Regions from separate parts of the Streptomyces sp. NPDC047108 genome, predicted to be linked through region 4. Evidence: riboswitches for the same ligand, from Rfam matches in the RefSeq annotation. Region 4 holds a riboswitch; each other region holds the start of a gene.

Evidence for each region. A riboswitch is a leader RNA that binds a small molecule or an ion and turns the genes downstream of it on or off. The one in region 4 is predicted to bind cyclic di-AMP.
Region 1: linked by a shared signal. The riboswitch ahead of ABZ822_RS27370 (M23 family metallopeptidase) and the one ahead of ABZ822_RS24840 (NlpC/P60 family protein) in region 4 are both predicted to bind cyclic di-AMP.
Region 2: linked by a shared signal. The riboswitch ahead of ABZ822_RS14430 (M23 family metallopeptidase) and the one ahead of ABZ822_RS24840 (NlpC/P60 family protein) in region 4 are both predicted to bind cyclic di-AMP.
Region 3: linked by a shared signal. The riboswitch ahead of ABZ822_RS00420 (transglycosylase family protein) and the one ahead of ABZ822_RS24840 (NlpC/P60 family protein) in region 4 are both predicted to bind cyclic di-AMP.

Annotation. Positions count from the first base shown of each region.
Region 1 is NZ_JBEYUP010000020.1:18,643-22,849, forward strand. Features, by position in the region: gene ABZ822_RS27365 (PrsW family intramembrane metalloprotease) at 1-778, shown strand, start outside; gene ABZ822_RS27370 (M23 family metallopeptidase) at 1,063-2,121, opposite strand; cyclic di-AMP (ydaO/yuaA leader) riboswitch at 2,133-2,274, opposite strand; gene ABZ822_RS27375 (PP2C family protein-serine/threonine phosphatase) at 2,547-3,683, opposite strand; gene ABZ822_RS27380 (hypothetical protein) at 3,903-4,207, shown strand, end outside.
Region 2 is NZ_JBEYUP010000005.1:317,550-321,756, reverse strand. Features, by position in the region: gene ABZ822_RS14440 (pitrilysin family protein) at 1-548, shown strand, start outside; gene ABZ822_RS14435 (pitrilysin family protein) at 566-1,933, shown strand; cyclic di-AMP (ydaO/yuaA leader) riboswitch at 2,168-2,360, shown strand; gene ABZ822_RS14430 (M23 family metallopeptidase) at 2,376-3,152, shown strand; gene ABZ822_RS14425 (GntR family transcriptional regulator) at 3,327-4,088, shown strand.
Region 3 is NZ_JBEYUP010000001.1:97,821-102,027, reverse strand. Features, by position in the region: gene ABZ822_RS00430 (cytochrome P450) at 1-326, shown strand, start outside; gene ABZ822_RS00425 (transglycosylase family protein) at 430-1,356, shown strand; cyclic di-AMP (ydaO/yuaA leader) riboswitch at 1,616-1,781, shown strand; gene ABZ822_RS00420 (transglycosylase family protein) at 1,785-2,462, shown strand; gene eno (phosphopyruvate hydratase) at 2,722-4,002, shown strand; gene ABZ822_RS00410 (septum formation initiator family protein) at 4,124-4,207, shown strand, end outside.
Region 4 is NZ_JBEYUP010000015.1:101,833-106,039, forward strand. Features, by position in the region: gene ABZ822_RS24830 (ATP-dependent Clp protease proteolytic subunit) at 46-684, shown strand; gene ABZ822_RS24835 (hypothetical protein) at 690-998, shown strand; cyclic di-AMP (ydaO/yuaA leader) riboswitch at 1,329-1,496, shown strand; partial or broken gene ABZ822_RS24840 (NlpC/P60 family protein) at 1,499-1,612, shown strand; partial or broken gene ABZ822_RS24845 (C40 family peptidase) at 1,964-2,302, shown strand; gene ABZ822_RS24850 (ATP-binding protein) at 2,411-2,839, opposite strand; gene ABZ822_RS24855 (helix-turn-helix transcriptional regulator) at 3,107-4,030, shown strand; gene ABZ822_RS24860 (DUF397 domain-containing protein) at 4,017-4,207, shown strand, end outside.

The DNA of each region.
Region 1 (4,207 bases), on a different contig from region 4:
GGCGCTGACCGGCATCGGCTTCGGCATCGCCGCGCTCGCCACACCCCGGCAGCGGGCGCGGCGCGTTCTCGTGCCCCTCGCGGGCCTTCTCACGGCGATCGTGCTGCACGCGGTGTGGAACGGTTCGGCCACCGTCGGCGGTCTCGGATTCATCGCCGTCTACGGCATGTTCATGGTCCCGGTGTTCGGGCTGCTGATCTGGCTGGTGGTCTGGTCGCGCGGCAGCGAGCTGAAGACCGTACGGGCCCAGCTCCCCGCCTATGTGGCGGCCGGCTGGCTGATGCCGCCGGAGCCGCAGGCGCTGGCGTCCATGCGGGCGCGCTCGCTCGCGCGCAGCGTGGCGCGGCGCCACCACGGGAAGGACGCGGCGCGGGCCGTCGCCGAGTACGAGTCCTTCGCCACCACGCTCGCCTTCCTGCGGCAGCGGGCGCACCGGGGGACGGCCGGGGCGGACTTCGTCGCCCGGGAGCAGGAGCTGCTGCACCACCTCTGGCAGCGCAAGGAGGTGGCCCAACCCGCCCTGGCTCACGCCGCGTTGGTCACGTCGCCGCCCCGGGTCGCGCCGCAGTGGGGACACGGGCCAGGTCCGCAGGGCCGCTCGCCGTACGGCCCCGGCATGCCGCAGCCGTACGGCCAGGGACCGTACGGTCAGGGCAGGTACGGGCAGGGACCGTACGGGCAGGGGCACGGGGTCCCTCCGCAGCACGGTCCGGGCCCGTACGGCGGTGGCCAGGGACCGGCCGCGCCGACCGATCACCGTCCTCCGTACGGCCGTTGACGCACCGCGCGGAGGCCGCGCCGGGGACGACCGGCTGAGCACAGGGCGGCCGGACGTCGATCAGCACACCGGACGTCGGCCCGTGGGCCGTTGCCGTGGGCCGTGGACGTGGGCCGTGGACGTGGGCCGTGGACTGCATGCGGACAGACCGGCAGCCCCGGTGCCAGGGGGGAGGAAACACCGGGGCTGTCGGCGAACGCGGTGGGGGTGGCCGACCGGTGGACGGACGGCCTCAGGGTGAGCGCGCCGGGGCGGCGCGGGAGGGGAAGGGAGCGGGCTCCGGGTCAGGGAGTCTGGCCCTTGCCGCGCAGCCACGCGGCCGGGTCGATCGGGTCGCCGCCGCCCGGACGGACCTCCAGGTGGAGGTGGGCGCCGGTGACGTTGCCCGTGGCACCGACGCGGCCGATGGTCTCGCCCGTCGTCACCTTCCCGGACGTCTTGGTCATCGAGGACAGGTGGCAGTACCAGACCTCGGTGCCGTCGTCGAGGGTGAGGATGATCCGGTAGCCGTAGGAGCCCGCCCAGCCGGCCTCGGTGATCGTGCCGCCGTGCACCGCCTTGGCCGGGGTGCCGCTCGGGGCTGCGAAGTCGAGCCCGGTGTGGTCGCTGGACCACAGGGAGCCGGCCTGTCCGAAGCCGGCGGTGAGCGTGTACGAGGCGACGGGGAGGGTGAACTGCTTGGCCAGCTTGGCCAGTCGCTCCTCCTCGGCCTTGCGCGCCGCCTCCTCCTTGGCCTTGCGCACGGCGGCCGCCTTGGCCTCCGCGGCCTTCTCCTTGGCCTCGGCCGCCTCTTCGGCGGCCTTCTTCGCCGCGGCCTTCTGGGCCGCGTCGCGCTGCGCGCTCTCGGCCGCGGTCTGCTGCTGCTCGGCCTGGCGCATGATGCGGGCGCGCAACGCCTCGCCCGCGCCGGTGCCGTTGGCGGCCTCGGTGTCGGTGAGTCCCGCGGTGGAGAGCGGGGTCGCGGCTCCGGCGGGGGTGTCTTCGTCGGACACCAGGGAACCGATGCCCGGCAGGGACTTCGCGTCCGGGAGCTGGTCCGAGACGGAGCCGAGGTCGGGCATGGAGATGGAGACCGGGGGCTTGTCCTGCGCGCTGGCCATGCCGCCGGCGCCGACGGCCGCGAACATGCCGACACCGAGGACGGCGCCGCTGCGGGCCATGCCGCCACCGCGCTGCTTGATGACGCGGTGCCTGCCGCGTACCGGCGCAAGGGAGTCCTCGGTCGGGTTCCACTCGCCGTCACCGGCGGCCGGGGGTTCCTCGCCGAACTCGCCGAATCCGCCGGGGCCGTAAGGGGCGGAGGGTTCGTACAAGGGCTCCGGAGCAGGCCTGTTGGACGCCACGCGGGCGCTCTCCTTTCCTTCCTTCACGCCTACCGGGTTAGCTGACGGGTTCGGAGCAGGAAGGTCTCCTACGAGCGCCTTTGGGAAAGGTGCCCGATTCACCCCAAGAGTGTGGTTCCCCGGTTCCCTTGGTGCAGTTGGTGCCAGTGGTGCGGATCACTGCGGTGGTACTGGTGGTGCTGATGGTGCGGGATTCGGCGTAGGCGCACGGTGCCACCTCTTGTGGCGGCTGGGACGACCGCGCTGCGTTATCGAACGTTAATAGACCGCGGGACCTGTTTCCAAGCTGTTCCGTGTGATCGTTAACGAAATCCGTAGGGGCAAATCGGTACATGATCCAGGAAAAACGGGCGAGTTGACCTCTCGACCGGCAAGCGTCTCTAGCTGATGGTTCGTCAGTTGTTATGCGGAGGGGTGCGATCCGGTTACGGTCCGTGGCGCACCGGACGTGTCACCGCGAGCAGCGCCATGTCATCCGGTGCCTCACCCGCCGCGTGCCGCCGGACATCGTCCACGAGGGCGTCGAGGAGCGTGCCGGGATCGGGGAAGTGCATACCGCGCAGCCGCTCCCCCGGGTCGTAGAAGACACCGCGCGCGTTGCGCGCCTCGGTCACCCCGTCGGTGAAGAGCAGCAGCGTGGCGCCGCCGGGGAACGCGAACTCCTGGACCAGGTCCGGCCAGACGCCGAGGTCGTCCATGCCGAGAGGCAGCGCGGCCACCTTCGGATCGGCGGTGCTCAGACGGCCGTCCTCGTAGAGCAGCAGCGGCGACGGGTGGCCGCGGTTGAGCAGACGCAGCGAGCTCGCGTCGGCCGGACCGCCGGCCGGGTGCACCTCGGCCAGGACGACCGTGGTGAAGCCCTCGTACGGCTCCAGCTCCTCCTGCCGAGCGCTCTCGCGGCGCAGCGCCCCCTCCAGTCGCCGGGCGAGCCCGTCCAGCGTCGCCTCCTGCTCGGCCGCCTCCCGGAACGAGCCGATGAGGATCGCCACCGCTTCGACGGCGCCCAGCCCCTTGCCCCGTACGTCCCCGACGATCAGGCGCACCCCGTACGGGGTGTCCTGCACGGCGTAGAGGTCGCCGCCGATGCTGGCCTCGGCGTGGGCGGCCTCGTAGCGCGCGGCGACGTCGAAGCCGCCGATCCGCTCGGCGGGGTCGGGCAGGACGGCACGCTGGGCGGCCTCCGCGATGGTGCGCGCCGAGGCGAGGCGCCGGTCGCCCAGGCGCACGACACGGTTGATGAGCAGGGCGAGCACGGCGACCGTGAAGACCGTGACGAGCTCGGTGACCGACTCGATGTCGGTGAGCCGCGTGTCGTACAGGCGCAGGGCGAGCACGGTGAGCACGCTCGCCCCACCCGTGAGGGCCGTGACCCCGAGCGAGAAGAACGGGGCGGCCACGAGCGGGGCGGCCGAGAAGAAGGGGGAGCCCGTGAAGGGGGGCGGCGTCATGAGGTCGAAGACGGCGCCGCCGATGATCAGCAGAACCGGGACCCAGCGGATGACCCGGGCGCTGGGACGGCGGGCTCCACCGAGGCGGCGAGGTCCCTCGACATGCGTCCCCACCTGCTGACTCCTGCCCATCCGTGCCGGGCGCGGCGACCTGTCCGAGCGCGCGCCACTTCCACCCTCGCCGGGTGGGGCGCCGTACGCGAATCGGGCGGGTCGGCGGGGCGCGACACACCCCGGACCGGACGCGCGACGTGCCCAGGACCGGAGTGCACCGAAAGGCACCGGATGGGCTGGAAGCCCCATCATTGCGGCTTTGGAGTTAACTTCGTAGATATGAACACCGCAGCGAAGCCCTGGGCGGGTCGCATCCTGCTCGTGCCGGTGCTGGCGGTCGTCGCCGTCGCTCTCGTACTGGTGGCCGTCATGGCACCCGGGGCGCGAGCCGCGGACGGGCTCGACAGCGCCGCGAACGCCCTGAGCAAGGGCCCTGTGTACGTCGATCCGCGGGCGAGGGACCAGCTTCCGCCTCCGGCCGCGGACGCTCTGGCGGACAAGATCAAGAAGGCGGACAAGCCGGTGTTCGTCGCCGTGCTGCCGGCCGCCAAGGAATTCAACCCGCCGACCCTGCTCCAGGACCT
Region 2 (4,207 bases), on a different contig from region 4:
TCCTCGGCGGCGGCGAGTCCTCGCGTCTCCACAACCGCCTGGTGCGCCGCGACCGTACGGCCGTCGCCGCCGGCTTCGGCCTGCTGCGGCTGGCCGGTGCGCCCTCGCTCGGCTGGCTGGACGTGAAGACCTCCGGCGGCGTCGAGGTACCGGACATCGAGGCCGCGGTCGACCAGGAGCTGGCCCGCTTCGCCGAGGAGGGGCCGACGCCGGAGGAGATGGAGCGCGCCCAGGCGCAGCTCGAGCGCGAGTGGCTGGACCAGCTCGCCACTGTCGGCGGCCGCGCCGACCAGCTCTGCCGCTACGCGGTCCTGTTCGGCGACCCCAAGCTGGCGCTGACCGCGGTCGACCGGCTGCTGGAGATCACCGCCGAGGAGGTCAAGGCCGTGGCCGCCGCCCGGCTGCGCCCCGACAACCGCGCGGTCCTGGTCTACGAACCGACCGGCCCCGCCGAGGGAGGCGGGGGCGACTCCGCCGACGGATCCGACGACGCATTCGCCGACCACCAGGCCGCCGACGAGAACGCAGGACAGGAGGCGGCCCGGTGAGCGACACGACCCCCGCCATGACCTTCCACCCGCAGCCCCAGGGTGGCGCCGCCAAGCCGTGGGCCTTCCCGGCTCCCGAGCGCTCCACGCTCCCCAACGGCCTGACCGTGCTGCACTGTCACCGTCCCGGCCAGCAGGTCGTCGCGGTCGACATGAACCTCGACGCGCCGCTGGACGCCGAGCCCACCGGACTGGACGGCGTCGCCACGATCATGGCGCGGGCGCTGTCCGAGGGCACCGACAAGCACACGGCGGAGGACTTCGCCGCGGAGCTGGAGCGCTGCGGCGCGACCCTCGACGCGCACGCCGACCACCCGGGCGTCCGCGTCTCTCTGGAGGTCCCTGCCTCCCGGCTGGCCAAGGCGCTCGGACTGCTGGCCGATGCCCTGCGCGCCCCGGCGTTCCCCGACGGCGAGATCGAGCGGCTCGTCCGCAACCGGCTCGACGAGATCCCGCACGAGCAGGCCAACCCCGCCCGGCGCGCGGCCAAGGAGCTCTCCAAGGAGCTGTTCCCTGCCGAGTCCCGGATGTCCCGGCCCCGGCAGGGCACCGAGGAGACGGTCGGACGCGTCGACGCCGCGGCCGTACGCGCCTTCTACGAGGCCCATGTGCGGCCCGCCACCGCGACCGCCGTGGTCGTCGGCGACCTGACCGGCATCGACCTCGGGGCCGTTCTCGGGGACACCCTCGGCGCCTGGACCGGCAACACCGCCGCGCCCCGGCCCGTCCCCGCGGTGACCGCGGACGACACCGGCCGCGTCGTCATCGTGGACCGCCCCGGCGCGGTGCAGACCCAGCTGCTGATCGGGCGGATCGGCTCCGACCGGCACGACCGTGTCTGGCCGGCACAGGTCCTCGGCGTCTACTGCCTCGGCGGCACGCTCACCTCCCGGCTCGACCGGGTGCTGCGCGAGGAGAAGGGATACACCTACGGCGTGCGGTCGTTCGGCCAGGTGCTGCGCTCCGCCTCCGACGGCACGGGTGCCTCGCTGCTGGCCATCAGCGGGTCGGTGGACACCGCCTCCACGGGACCGGCGCTGGAGGACACCTGGAAGGTGCTGCGCACGCTGGCCGCGGACGGGCTCACCGACGCGGAGCGGGACACCGCCGTGCAGAACCTCGTCGGTGTCGCCCCGCTGAAGTACGAGACGGCGGCCGCGGTCGCCGGCACCTTCGCCGACCAGGTCGAGCAGCATCTTCCGGACGACTACCAGGCGCAGTTGTACGCGCGCCTCGCCGAGACCGGCACGGTCGAGGCGACCGCGGCGGCCGTCAGCGCCTTCCCGTCGGACCGTCTGGTGACGATCCTCGTCGGCGACGCCTCGGTGATCGAGGAGCCCGTACGGGCGCTCGGCATCGGCGAAGTGAAGGTCGTCAGCGGCTGACACCGTGACGGTGGCCAGTGCCTGACGACGTGTCAGCCCGGCAGATGGACAGCATCGGTGCCCCGGAGCCTGAAGTGGCTCCGGGGCACTGCTGTATGTCCGGTTTGTAGTTGAGTCTGCCGTTTCCTTTGTGGTGTCGACTACAAACGACCTGATTTCTTTGGCGATTGACAGATGTCCCGTTTAGCGTCGGTCCGGCTGTCCGGCCGGTACACCTGCCGCACCCGCGGCTCCGGGCAGTCATCGCCGAGTCCCCGTACGGCGCGAGCCAGGGGAGCCGGGGACCCACCTTGCCCGTCGCGCGCCGCACCGGCGCGGGAGGGCGCGCAGTCCCTGGGGTGAATCGGGCGCCTCCTGCGAGGGGCCCGTAGGAGACCTTCCTGCTCCGAACCCGTCAGCTAACCCGGTAGGCGAGAAGGAAGGAAAGGAGCACCGCCGCCGCATGGCGTCGTTCACCCGTGCCACCGGGAAGCACCGTTATCGCCGCCCCAGCCGTCTCGCCCGTTCCGGCGCGAGCCTTGCGGGCATCGCCACACTCGCCACCACCGGGGTCGTGACCTCCCTGACCCCCGGTGTCGCGTCCGCCGCGGCCCCCGACCAGTCGCCCGAGGGCGAACAGACCGGTCTGCGCCAGGCGATCGTCCTGGACGACTCGATCGCCCGCACCGTCGACGCGCAGGCCGAGGCGCAGCAGGACGCGGCCGACGTCGCCGCGGCCCGCGCCAAGGCCGAGGCCGCCGCGAAGAAGCGGGCGGCCGAGGTGAAGGCCGCGAAGAAGCGCGCGGCGCGCGAGGCCGAGCGCAAGCGCCTCAACGCCTTCGTCCTGCCCGTCGAGGGCAGCTACGTCTCCACCTCGTACGGGTCCTCGGGCGGCGCCTGGTCCTCGGGCAGCCACACCGGAGTCGACTTCCACGCCTCCTCGGGCACGACCGTGCGCTCGGTGGGCGCCGGCACCGTCGTCGAGGCCGGATGGGGCGGCAGCTACGGCAACAACGTCGTGATCAAGATGAAGGACGGTACGTACACCCAGTACGGCCACCTCTCCACGGTGCACGTCTCCGTCGGCCAGACCGTCACCCCGGGGGCAAAGATCGGCCTCTCGGGCAGCACCGGCAACACCACCGGCCCGCACCTGCACTTCGAGGCCCGCACCTCGCAGGACTACGGCTCCGACATCGACCCGGTGGCCTACCTCCGTTCGCACGGCCTGAGCCTGTGAACCCCGCGCCGGTGAACCGCTGAACCGCTGACGCGTTTCGCCGCTGAACCGCTGACGCGTTTCCTTCCGCCGCCCGCGGGCGGCGGAAGGAAACGCGGGCGCACAAAGGCCGGAAGATATCCCTCTCCGGTCCCGCCCGATGGAAATTTCTCCGCTGTGGCATACAGTTCTTGAATGAACCCGGTCGAACGTGATTCCCAGGAATTGCAGTGGAGGTCCGGCCATGCGGGAACGAAGGTGAAGGGCGGGCCGCAGGCCACCGGTCGTATTCCGGCGCGCGCGGTGTGCCGGGCGATCCGTGACGACATCGTCTCCGGCGTCCACCCGCGGGGGAGCAGACTGACCGAGGAAGTCCTCGCCCGGCGCTACGGCGTCTCCCGCGTCCCCGTCCGCGAGGCCCTGCGCACCCTGGAGTCCGAGGGGTTCGTGACCACCCGCAGACACGCGGGGGCCTGCGTCGCCGAGCCCTCCGAGCAGGAGGCGGCGGACCTGCTCGACATCCGCGCACTGCTGGAGCCGCTGGGCGCCGCCCGCGCCGCCCAGCGCCGTACGGAGGCCCATGTGAAGGTGCTCCGCGGCCTCGTACGGCTGGGCCAGGAGCGGGCGCGGCTCGGGCAGGCGGCGGATCTGCGGGCACTGGGCGGCTGGTTCCACGAAACGCTGGCGCAGGCCGCGGGGAGCCCCAGTCTCGCGTCGACGCTCACCCAGGTCCGCCGCAAGATCGCGTGGATGTACGCCCCCGCGCCCGTGGGCGTCACGGACTCCTGGGGCGAGCACGCGGCGATAGCCGACGCGGTCGCGCGGGGAGAGGCGGACCGCGCCCGCGCACTGATGGCGGCGCACACGGAACGTTCGCTCGCGATCCACCGGATGCGCCGGCCGGTCCGCGTGAGCACCCCGAAACAAGCCGTCAACAATACGAGTGCCCAGAATTAACAGAGCGGGCGTACACAAGAGTGAGGCGAATTCTGCGCGGAATTCACGGCGGCGGTGACGCGGAATTCTGGACGGCGGGCGGCGCGCCACGTGTGAATGCGGGAAACGTGGACACGAGA
Region 3 (4,207 bases), on a different contig from region 4:
TCGCCACCGGCGATCCCGTTCTCGTCGTCCTCGCCGCCGCCGACCGCGACCCCGCACGCTTCGACGACCCGGGCACGCTCGACCTCGCGCGCCGCGACAACCAGCACCTCGGGTACGGCCACGGGATCCACTACTGCCTGGGCGCACCGCTGGCCCGGCTGGAGGCGCAGACCGCACTCGCCGCACTTTTCCGGCGTCTTCCCGACGTACGACTCGCGGCGGAACCTGACGATTTGCGGTGGCGTGGAGGGCTCATCATGCGTGGATTGCGCACGCTTCCGGTCGAGTTCACCCCCTCTAAAATTGAGCAGGTTTCAACTATGTGATCTTCGCGTGATCTCCACTACATCGTCTTGTGACTGCGGTGCGACGGAGCTACTTTCGTGCGCGCACACCCTCGCTTCAGCCGTCTCTCGAAAGGCGCCCCGCATGCGTTCCGGGACCGGTCGGCACCGCCGCCCTCGTCAAGCACCGGCCATCTTCGTCACGGCCGGCGTGGCGGGTTCGGCGATCGCGCTGCCGCTGCTCGCGGCCGGTGGCGCGCAGGCAGCCGACACCGAGACCTGGGACCGGGTCGCCCAGTGCGAGAGCGGCGGCCTGTGGAGCGCGGACACCGGCAACGGCTACTTCGGAGGACTCCAGCTCACCCAGGACACCTGGGAGGAGTACGGCGGCCGCGACTACGCGCCCCGCGCCGATCTCGCCAGCCGCTCCCAGCAGATATCCGTCGCCGAGAAGATCCTCGCCGCCAAGGGGCCCCAGGCGTGGCCGAACTGCGCGCTGGACTCCGGCCTCACCGACGACGGCGAGGCCCCGGACGTGGACCCGGGCATCGACCTGTCACGTCCGGCCGAGACGCTCCTCCCCGGCGAGTCCCCCGCGCCCGGCGAGGACTACGGCGACTCCGGTTCGTCCGCATCCGACCCGCGCGACGGCGGCCAGGAGGACCGCGAGGAGTCCGGCGCACCGTCCGGCGACCACGACCAGGAGCGCGGCGGCTCGGAATCGCCCGCTCCGTCCGAGGAGGCCGGCTCCGGCAAGCACCGCGGTGCGCCCGCGGACGAGGACGCCGGGGACGGCGCGGCCGGTTCGGACCGCAAGGCGGGCGAGAGCAAGGGCGGGGGCGACGGGCGCGAGAACGGCCGTCACGCTTCCCGCGGCGGCGACTCCGGCCGCGCAGGGAAGGACGGGGACTACACCGTCCGACCGGGTGACAGTCTGTCGGCAATCGCCGAAGAGCACTCGCTCGCGGGTGGTTGGCCCGCGCTCTACGAGGCCAACGAGTCGGTCGTCGGCGGCGACCCCGACCTGATTCTCCCTGGTCAGAAGCTCGATCTCGGTGCGTCCCGGCGCTAGTTCGCGGCCGGGTTCATCGCTCCGGAGCGACTGAGAGAAGCATCTCATCGGCCCAACGGGCACCTTCCGCCTGCCCGATCCGCCCGTACCTGCCCCGACCTGCACAGATAAAGACAACAGCGGGAAATTCAGGGGCTCCTGGTGCTGGATGTCGGTTTTTGAACCGGTGGGACTTGTGTGCTTACCGTCGAAGCCGCTCGCCACACGGTGGGCGCCGACGGCCATCACGCCGAATCCTGCCGGTGGCCGGAGGACAGTCGACGCGTCAGCGCCGTAGGCAGGAGCGGGGGACCCAAGGTAAGTGCCGGACGGACCGCGGCAGCGGAACGGACGGCTAGGGGTGAAGACCGGTGCGCGAGCACCGGGCCGGGCCGCTCACAGCCCGAACCCGACAGCTCACCTCGCAGGCGTCGGTGAGGAGATGTTCCATGCTGCTTTCCGGCAACAAGGGTACCCGGGGCGCGCACCGCCGCCCATCGGCCATGGCCCGCATCGCAGCGCTCGCCGGTGTCGCCGGCACCGCGGTCGCCGTACCGCTCATGGGCGCCACATCGGCGAACGCCGCCTCCGTCGGAACCTGGGAGAAGGTCGCCCAGTGCGAGTCCGGCGGCGACTGGCACATCAACACCGGCAACGGCTACTACGGCGGGCTGCAGTTCTCGAAGTCGAGCTGGGCCGCGGCGGGCGGCACCCAGTACGCGCCCCGCGCCGATCTGGCCAGCAAGGAGCAGCAGATCGCCACCGCCGAGAAGCTGCTCGACATACAGGGGCCGGGTGCCTGGTCCTGCGCCGGCGCGGGCGGCCTGACCGCCGGCGGCCCGGACGCGGACGTGGACACCGCCCGCTCCTCGGCCGGGGGCGCCGAGGCCCGCGCCGACCGCAGCGACCGCGGCGACGGCCCGGGTACGTCGGGGCGGGCCGCGCCCAAGAGCGGCCCGGTGAAGAAGGGCGACGGCGAGTACGAGGTCAAGCCCGGTGACACCCTCGGCAGCATCGCCGACGCCGAGCGCGTCGAGGGGGGCTGGAAGAAGCTCTACGAGCGGAACAAGAAGATCGTCGACCGCGCCGACCTGATCTACCCCGGCCAGCGTCTCCACCTGAGCTGACCCGGTCGCGGGCCCGGCGCCACGGGCCGGGCCCGCCCCGTCCGCCGTGCCGGCCCGCCCCGGCTCGGGTGCCGGGCCCGCCCGCCGGCCGCGCGGATCATGAGCCCCCAAAGATCCCCTTTACGGGCCTTTGGGGGCCTTTTCGTCTCGGGGGGCGGGCAGAGGACGGCCGAGGATCCGGGGCCGGTTAGGCTCATGCCGCAGACAGGGATTCACGCAGTCCCTGCGTCCCAGCGTCAGATCCCAGAAGGAGATGCTCGTGCCGTCCATCGACGTCGTCGTAGCCCGCGAGATCCTCGACTCGCGAGGCAACCCCACGGTCGAGGTCGAGGTCGGCCTCGACGACGGCAGCACCGGCCGTGCCGCCGTTCCCTCCGGTGCCTCCACCGGAGCGTTCGAGGCCCTCGAGCTCCGCGACGGCGACAAGAGCCGCTACGGCGGCAAGGGCGTGGAGAAGGCCGTGCTCGCCGTGATCGAGCAGATCGGCCCGGAGCTGGTCGGCTACGACGCCACCGAGCAGCGCCTGATCGACCAGGCGATGTTCGACCTGGACGCCACCCCGGACAAGTCCTCGCTCGGCGCCAACGCGATCCTCGGTGTCTCCCTCGCCGTCGCGCACGCCGCCTCCGAGGCCTCCGACCTGCCGCTCTTCCGCTACCTCGGCGGACCGAACGCGCACCTGCTGCCGGTCCCGATGATGAACATCCTCAACGGCGGCTCGCACGCCGACTCCAACGTGGACATCCAGGAGTTCATGATCGCGCCGATCGGCGCCGAGTCCTTCTCCGAGGCGCTGCGCTGGGGCGCCGAGGTCTACCACACCCTGAAGTCCGTCCTGAAGGAGCGGGGCCTGTCCACCGGCCTCGGCGACGAGGGCGGCTTCGCGCCGAACCTCGACTCCAACCGCGAGGCCCTCGACCTGATCGTCGAGGCCATCAAGAAGGCCGGCTACCAGCCCGGCCAGGACATCGCGCTCGCCCTGGACGTCGCCGCCACCGAGTTCTACAAGGACGGCGTCTACGCCTTCGAGGGCAAGACCCGCACGGCGGCCGAGATGACCTCGTACTACGCCGAGCTGGTCGACGCGTACCCGCTGGTCTCCATCGAGGACCCGCTGAACGAGGAGGACTGGGACGGCTGGAAGACCATCACCGAGCGGCTCGGTGACAAGGTCCAGCTCGTCGGCGACGACCTGTTCGTCACCAACCCGGAGCGTCTGGCCCGCGGCATCGAGAACAACACCGCCAACGCGCTGCTGGTCAAGGTCAACCAGATCGGTTCCCTGACCGAGACCCTCGACGCCGTCGAGCTGGCCCAGCGCAACGGCTTCAAGTGCATGATGTCCCACCGCTCCGGCGAGACCGAGGACGTCACCATCGCCGACCTGGCCGTCGCCACCAACTGCGGCCAGATCAAGACCGGCGCCCCGGCCCGCTCCGAGCGCGTCGCCAAGTACAACCAGCTCCTGCGCATCGAGGAGATCCTCGACGACGCCGCGGTGTACGCCGGCCGCAGCGCCTTCCCGCGCTTCAAGGGCTGACCCAGGGGAGCGCCGCGGGGCCGCAGGAAGCCCACGGGCGTTCGCTCCGGCCTTCGTACGTCCCCGGCCGCGGTCCCGTACCGTGGCCGGGGACGTCCGTATCCGACTGCAGGGAGGCGATGTGGGCGCGGACCGGGAGCGGTTCTCCACCGCGACCAGACTCAAGGCGCTCGGCGAGCAGGCCGCCGCCCGGGTCTACCGGGCC
Region 4 (4,207 bases):
TTTTACAGAGGCTGCGCAGCCGCCCGAGGGGATGAGGTGCCGACCATGGACCGTCCGACCGATCGCTCCGTCCTGCCGGAGTTCACGGAGCGCACCAGCTCCGGGACCCGCACGACGGATCCGTACTCCAGGCTCCTCCAGGAGCGCATCGTCCTGCTGGGAACACCGATCGACGACGCCGCGGCCAACGACGTGACGGCGCAGCTCATCCACCTCGAACACGCCGCCCCCGACCGGGACATCTCGCTCTACATCAACTCCCCCGGCGGCTCGACGACCGCGATGTGCGCCGTCCACGACACGATGCGGTACGTCAGCTGCGACATCGAGACCGTGTGCCTGGGGCAGGCCGCCTCGTCGGCCGCGGTGCTGCTGGCCGCCGGCACGCCCGGGAAACGCCTGATGCTGCCCGGCTCCCGTGCGCTCCTCCGCCAGCCGACCCTGCCGGATCCGGTCGAGGGCCAGGTGAGCGACCTGGAGGTCCAGGCCGCGGAGTTGCTGCGCCTGCGCGCGCTCCTGGAGGGACTGCTCGTACACCACACGGGGCAGCCGGCGGAGCGCATCGCCGCCGACCTCGAGCGCGACACCGTCCTGGACGCCGAAGCGGCCCTGGCGTACGGGCTCGCCGACCGCGTGGTGCCCCATCGCAAGGCGGCCCCCGGCCTCCCGGCCGGCGAGCGGTGAGCGGCGTGCTGCCGCCCGAACTGCCGCCGCTGCCCGCCCTGACGCGCGCTGAGGGCGATCTGGTGGACCGTTACCTCGATGTGCTCGACCTCGTGGGCCGCATCAACCCGGCCCGCTCCTCCGACACGTACGGCGGACTGCGCGCCGCCCAGGCTCTCGTCGGCAAGGCGGCCGCGCTGCGGGACGCGCTGGCTCTGATGCACGAGCGCGGGGAGAGTTCGATCCACGCCGCGACGCTGGCGCGCGCGTTGCGGGTCCTTGACGGCGACCGGCGTGCCACACGTGTCACCCTCCCCCCGGAGGGGCGGAGTTGACGAACCGTCGCCCGACGCGGCGTCACGGTACGGCCGAACGTGTTCGCCCGATCGACGTACCGTCAGGCCCAGAATTGACTTGATCGACTTGCGATCCGAGCGCGGGGAGCGGCCCCCGGCACACCGCTCCCGCGCTGGTACGGGGCATGACCGAGCGCTGGATCCCGTACCGGATCACCCCCAGGGCCGCCAAATGCCTCAAATGTGACTAAGGCCGTAAGTGCCCGTTTCGATCGGAAATCTGACGGTCGTTGCGTGACGATCCGTTAGACGACAAGCCCCCGCCATCGCGGTGGGGCGGTCCACGCGGACGCCGAGTCCTGCCGCCGCGCGGATGCCCGGTCGACACCAGTGGATCGGCAGGAGTGGAGGACCCGAGCAGTCCGGGGCACCGGTTCAACCGGCGCTCCTTGGGGTGAAGCCGCTGCGGCGGCCGGGCATTCTTCGCCTGCCCGAACCCGACAGGTCACCCTTCACAGGCGGCTGACGAAGGGGTGCGCATGACCGCGCATGCACAAGTCCCGTCCCTCCTCGGCCGGGCCGGCGCCGCTTCGGCGCTCACCCTGGCAGCTGTCGGCGGCGCGCTCCTGGCGCCGGGCTCCGCGTCGAAGGCGTACGCGGTGCCGCCGCCCGGCCCCGACTCGTCCCGGACCCAGAGCAGCACGGCCGGGGCGGGAGCGTCCGGGATCGAGCAGCAGATCTCAGGCGACGACCCGTTCGCCCTGATCGGGGACGAGCCGTCCGTGAACGGCCCGTCGGGCGGCAGACCACCGGGATCCCTGCCGGGCATGCCCGGCACCCGGCCCGACGGCGGACCCTCCTCCGCCGAGCCGGACAGCCGGCACAAACCGTCCCAGCCGCCCAGGAAGGAACCATCGAGGCAGGCCGGATCCGGCAAAGCGGCGAAGCAGCCCGCACATCGCCCCAAGGCACCGAAGGCCCGCAAGCAACTGCACCTCGGGACACGGGCGCTCAACGCCGCACACTCCAAGCGGGGCGCGCCCTACCGCTACGGCGCCTCCGGCCCGGGGAGCTTCGACTGCTCGGGCCTGACCGTCTACGCGTACAAGTCCGTGGGCAAGCAGCTCCCCCGGACCGCGTCGGCGCAGTACAACTCCACCCGGCGCGTCCCGGCCTCCGGCCGGCGCCCCGGTGACCTCGTCTTCTTCGGCGCCGGACGCGGGGTCTACCACGTGGGCATCTACGCGGGCGACGGGAAGGTCGTGCACTCCCCCAAGGCCGGTTCGGTCGTGAGGGTCGATCCGATCTGGTCGAACGACGTCGCCTACGGCCGGGTCGACTGAGGCTCCTCTCACCACCCTCGGAACGGGCGGCCCGGCGCGCGGATCCCCTGCGCGCCGGGCGCCGCCCCGGAAAGGCCCCTCGTCAACGACCGCCGTACGCCGGGGGCTTCATGTGGTCGGGACCGGCCAGGGCAGGGTGATCCATACGGTCTTTCCGCCCTCCGCCGTCGGCGTGACGGAGAGCTTGCCGCCGGCCTCGGCCGTGAGGCTGCGGATGATCACCATGCCCCGGCCGTTGTCCTGCTGTACCGCGGCGGGCAGCCGCCTCGGTCTTCGCGGATGGCTGTCGGTGACACCGATACGCAGACGCTCGTCGCGGTCGAGCCGGATGTCCACGGTGAAGGTGGGCGACCGGCCGAGCGTGTGCACCACGGCGTTGGTGGCGAGTTCGGACACGATGAGCCGCACGGTGTCGGCGCACTCCGCGCTCTCCGGCAGACCCCACTCCGCGAGCACGGCACTGACGTACCGGCGGGCCGCCGTGACGGAGGCAGGGTCGCTCGGATAGGTGATGGATGCTTCATGATGGTCTGCCATCGCGGACGCGGTCCCTTTCCCGCCGAGGCCCGGGGTCCGACGCGTTGTACGCATACGGAGACGACGTCGGAGCCACCCTCCGGCGACTCCTTCGGCCAGACTGCCACCGATGCGTCCGGTGCGGGGGGCGATCCACCGGGATGTGCATATATCTGTCCCTCGATGCAGTGAACTCTTCGCCGGAAACCGGTATTTGGGCTCACACTGACGCACGGGCGGGCGCGCGGTGCCGCCCGGCAGCGGCACCGGGAGGAGCGGGAGGATCCCATGCAGCACGGTCCCGCGGTACGCCGCCGCAAGCTCGGCGATGAGCTGCGGCGCCAGCGCGACATGGCAGGTCTGACCAGCGGCGAGGCCGCCCGCCTGGCCGGCTGGCACCAGTCGAAGGTGAGCCGGATCGAGACGGGACGCAGCGGTGTCAAGGCGGCGGACGTGACCCGGCTGCTGGATGTGTACGGGGTGACGGATCCCGAACTCCGCTCGCTGCTCGCGGCGCTCGCCAACTCCGACGCCAACGGCGGTCAGCGCGCGTGGTGGCACGCCTACCGCGAGCTTCTGCCCTCCGCCTACCGGGACTTCATCAGTCTGGAGGCGGAGGCCGTGCGCGCCAGGACGCTGGAGACGCTGGTCGTGCCCGGGCTGCTCCAGACCTGCCGCTACGCCCGCGCCGTGACGCGCGCCGCGCTCGCCGCGCTTCCCGCCTCGCGCATCGACGAGCTGGTGGACGTACGGATCGCGCGCCAGGACGTCCTGCGGGCGCACCCTCCGCTGGAGCTCCACGCGGTGCTGGACGAGGCGGTGTTGCGGCGCGAGGTCGAGTCCCCCGAGGTGATGGCGGAGCAGCTCGAGCACCTCGTCGAGGTCGGTTCGCTGCCCCATGTCCGGCTCCAGGTCATGCCGTTCGCGCACGGCATGCACATCGGAGTCACCGGCCCTTTCGTTATTTTTTCATTTCCGCTCAGTGCTGATCTGGACGTGGTCGTTCTTGACCACTTGACGAGTAGTCTCTACCTCGAACGGAAAGAGGATCTCAGGGCGTACAGCGAGGCATTCGACACGCTGCGGGGGCGCGCCCTCCCGTGTGACGACTCGTTGGCCTTCATCGCCGGCATCGGCGATGCCCTGAGGAGGCGCAGTGCCCACCCCCCACGAACACCCCGTCCCCCACCCCCCGTACATACGCTCCAGTGACCGTCTGCAGGGCCTGAGCTGGCGGCGCAGCAGCCGCAGCACCGGCATGAACAACTGCGTGGAGACGGCCCTCATCGGCCCCGCAACCGTCGTGGGAACCGCTGACGGCCCCGGGCGCTCCGGGCTCCGCGTGGCCGTACGCGACTCCAAGGACACGGCAGGACCCGCGCTCCTCTT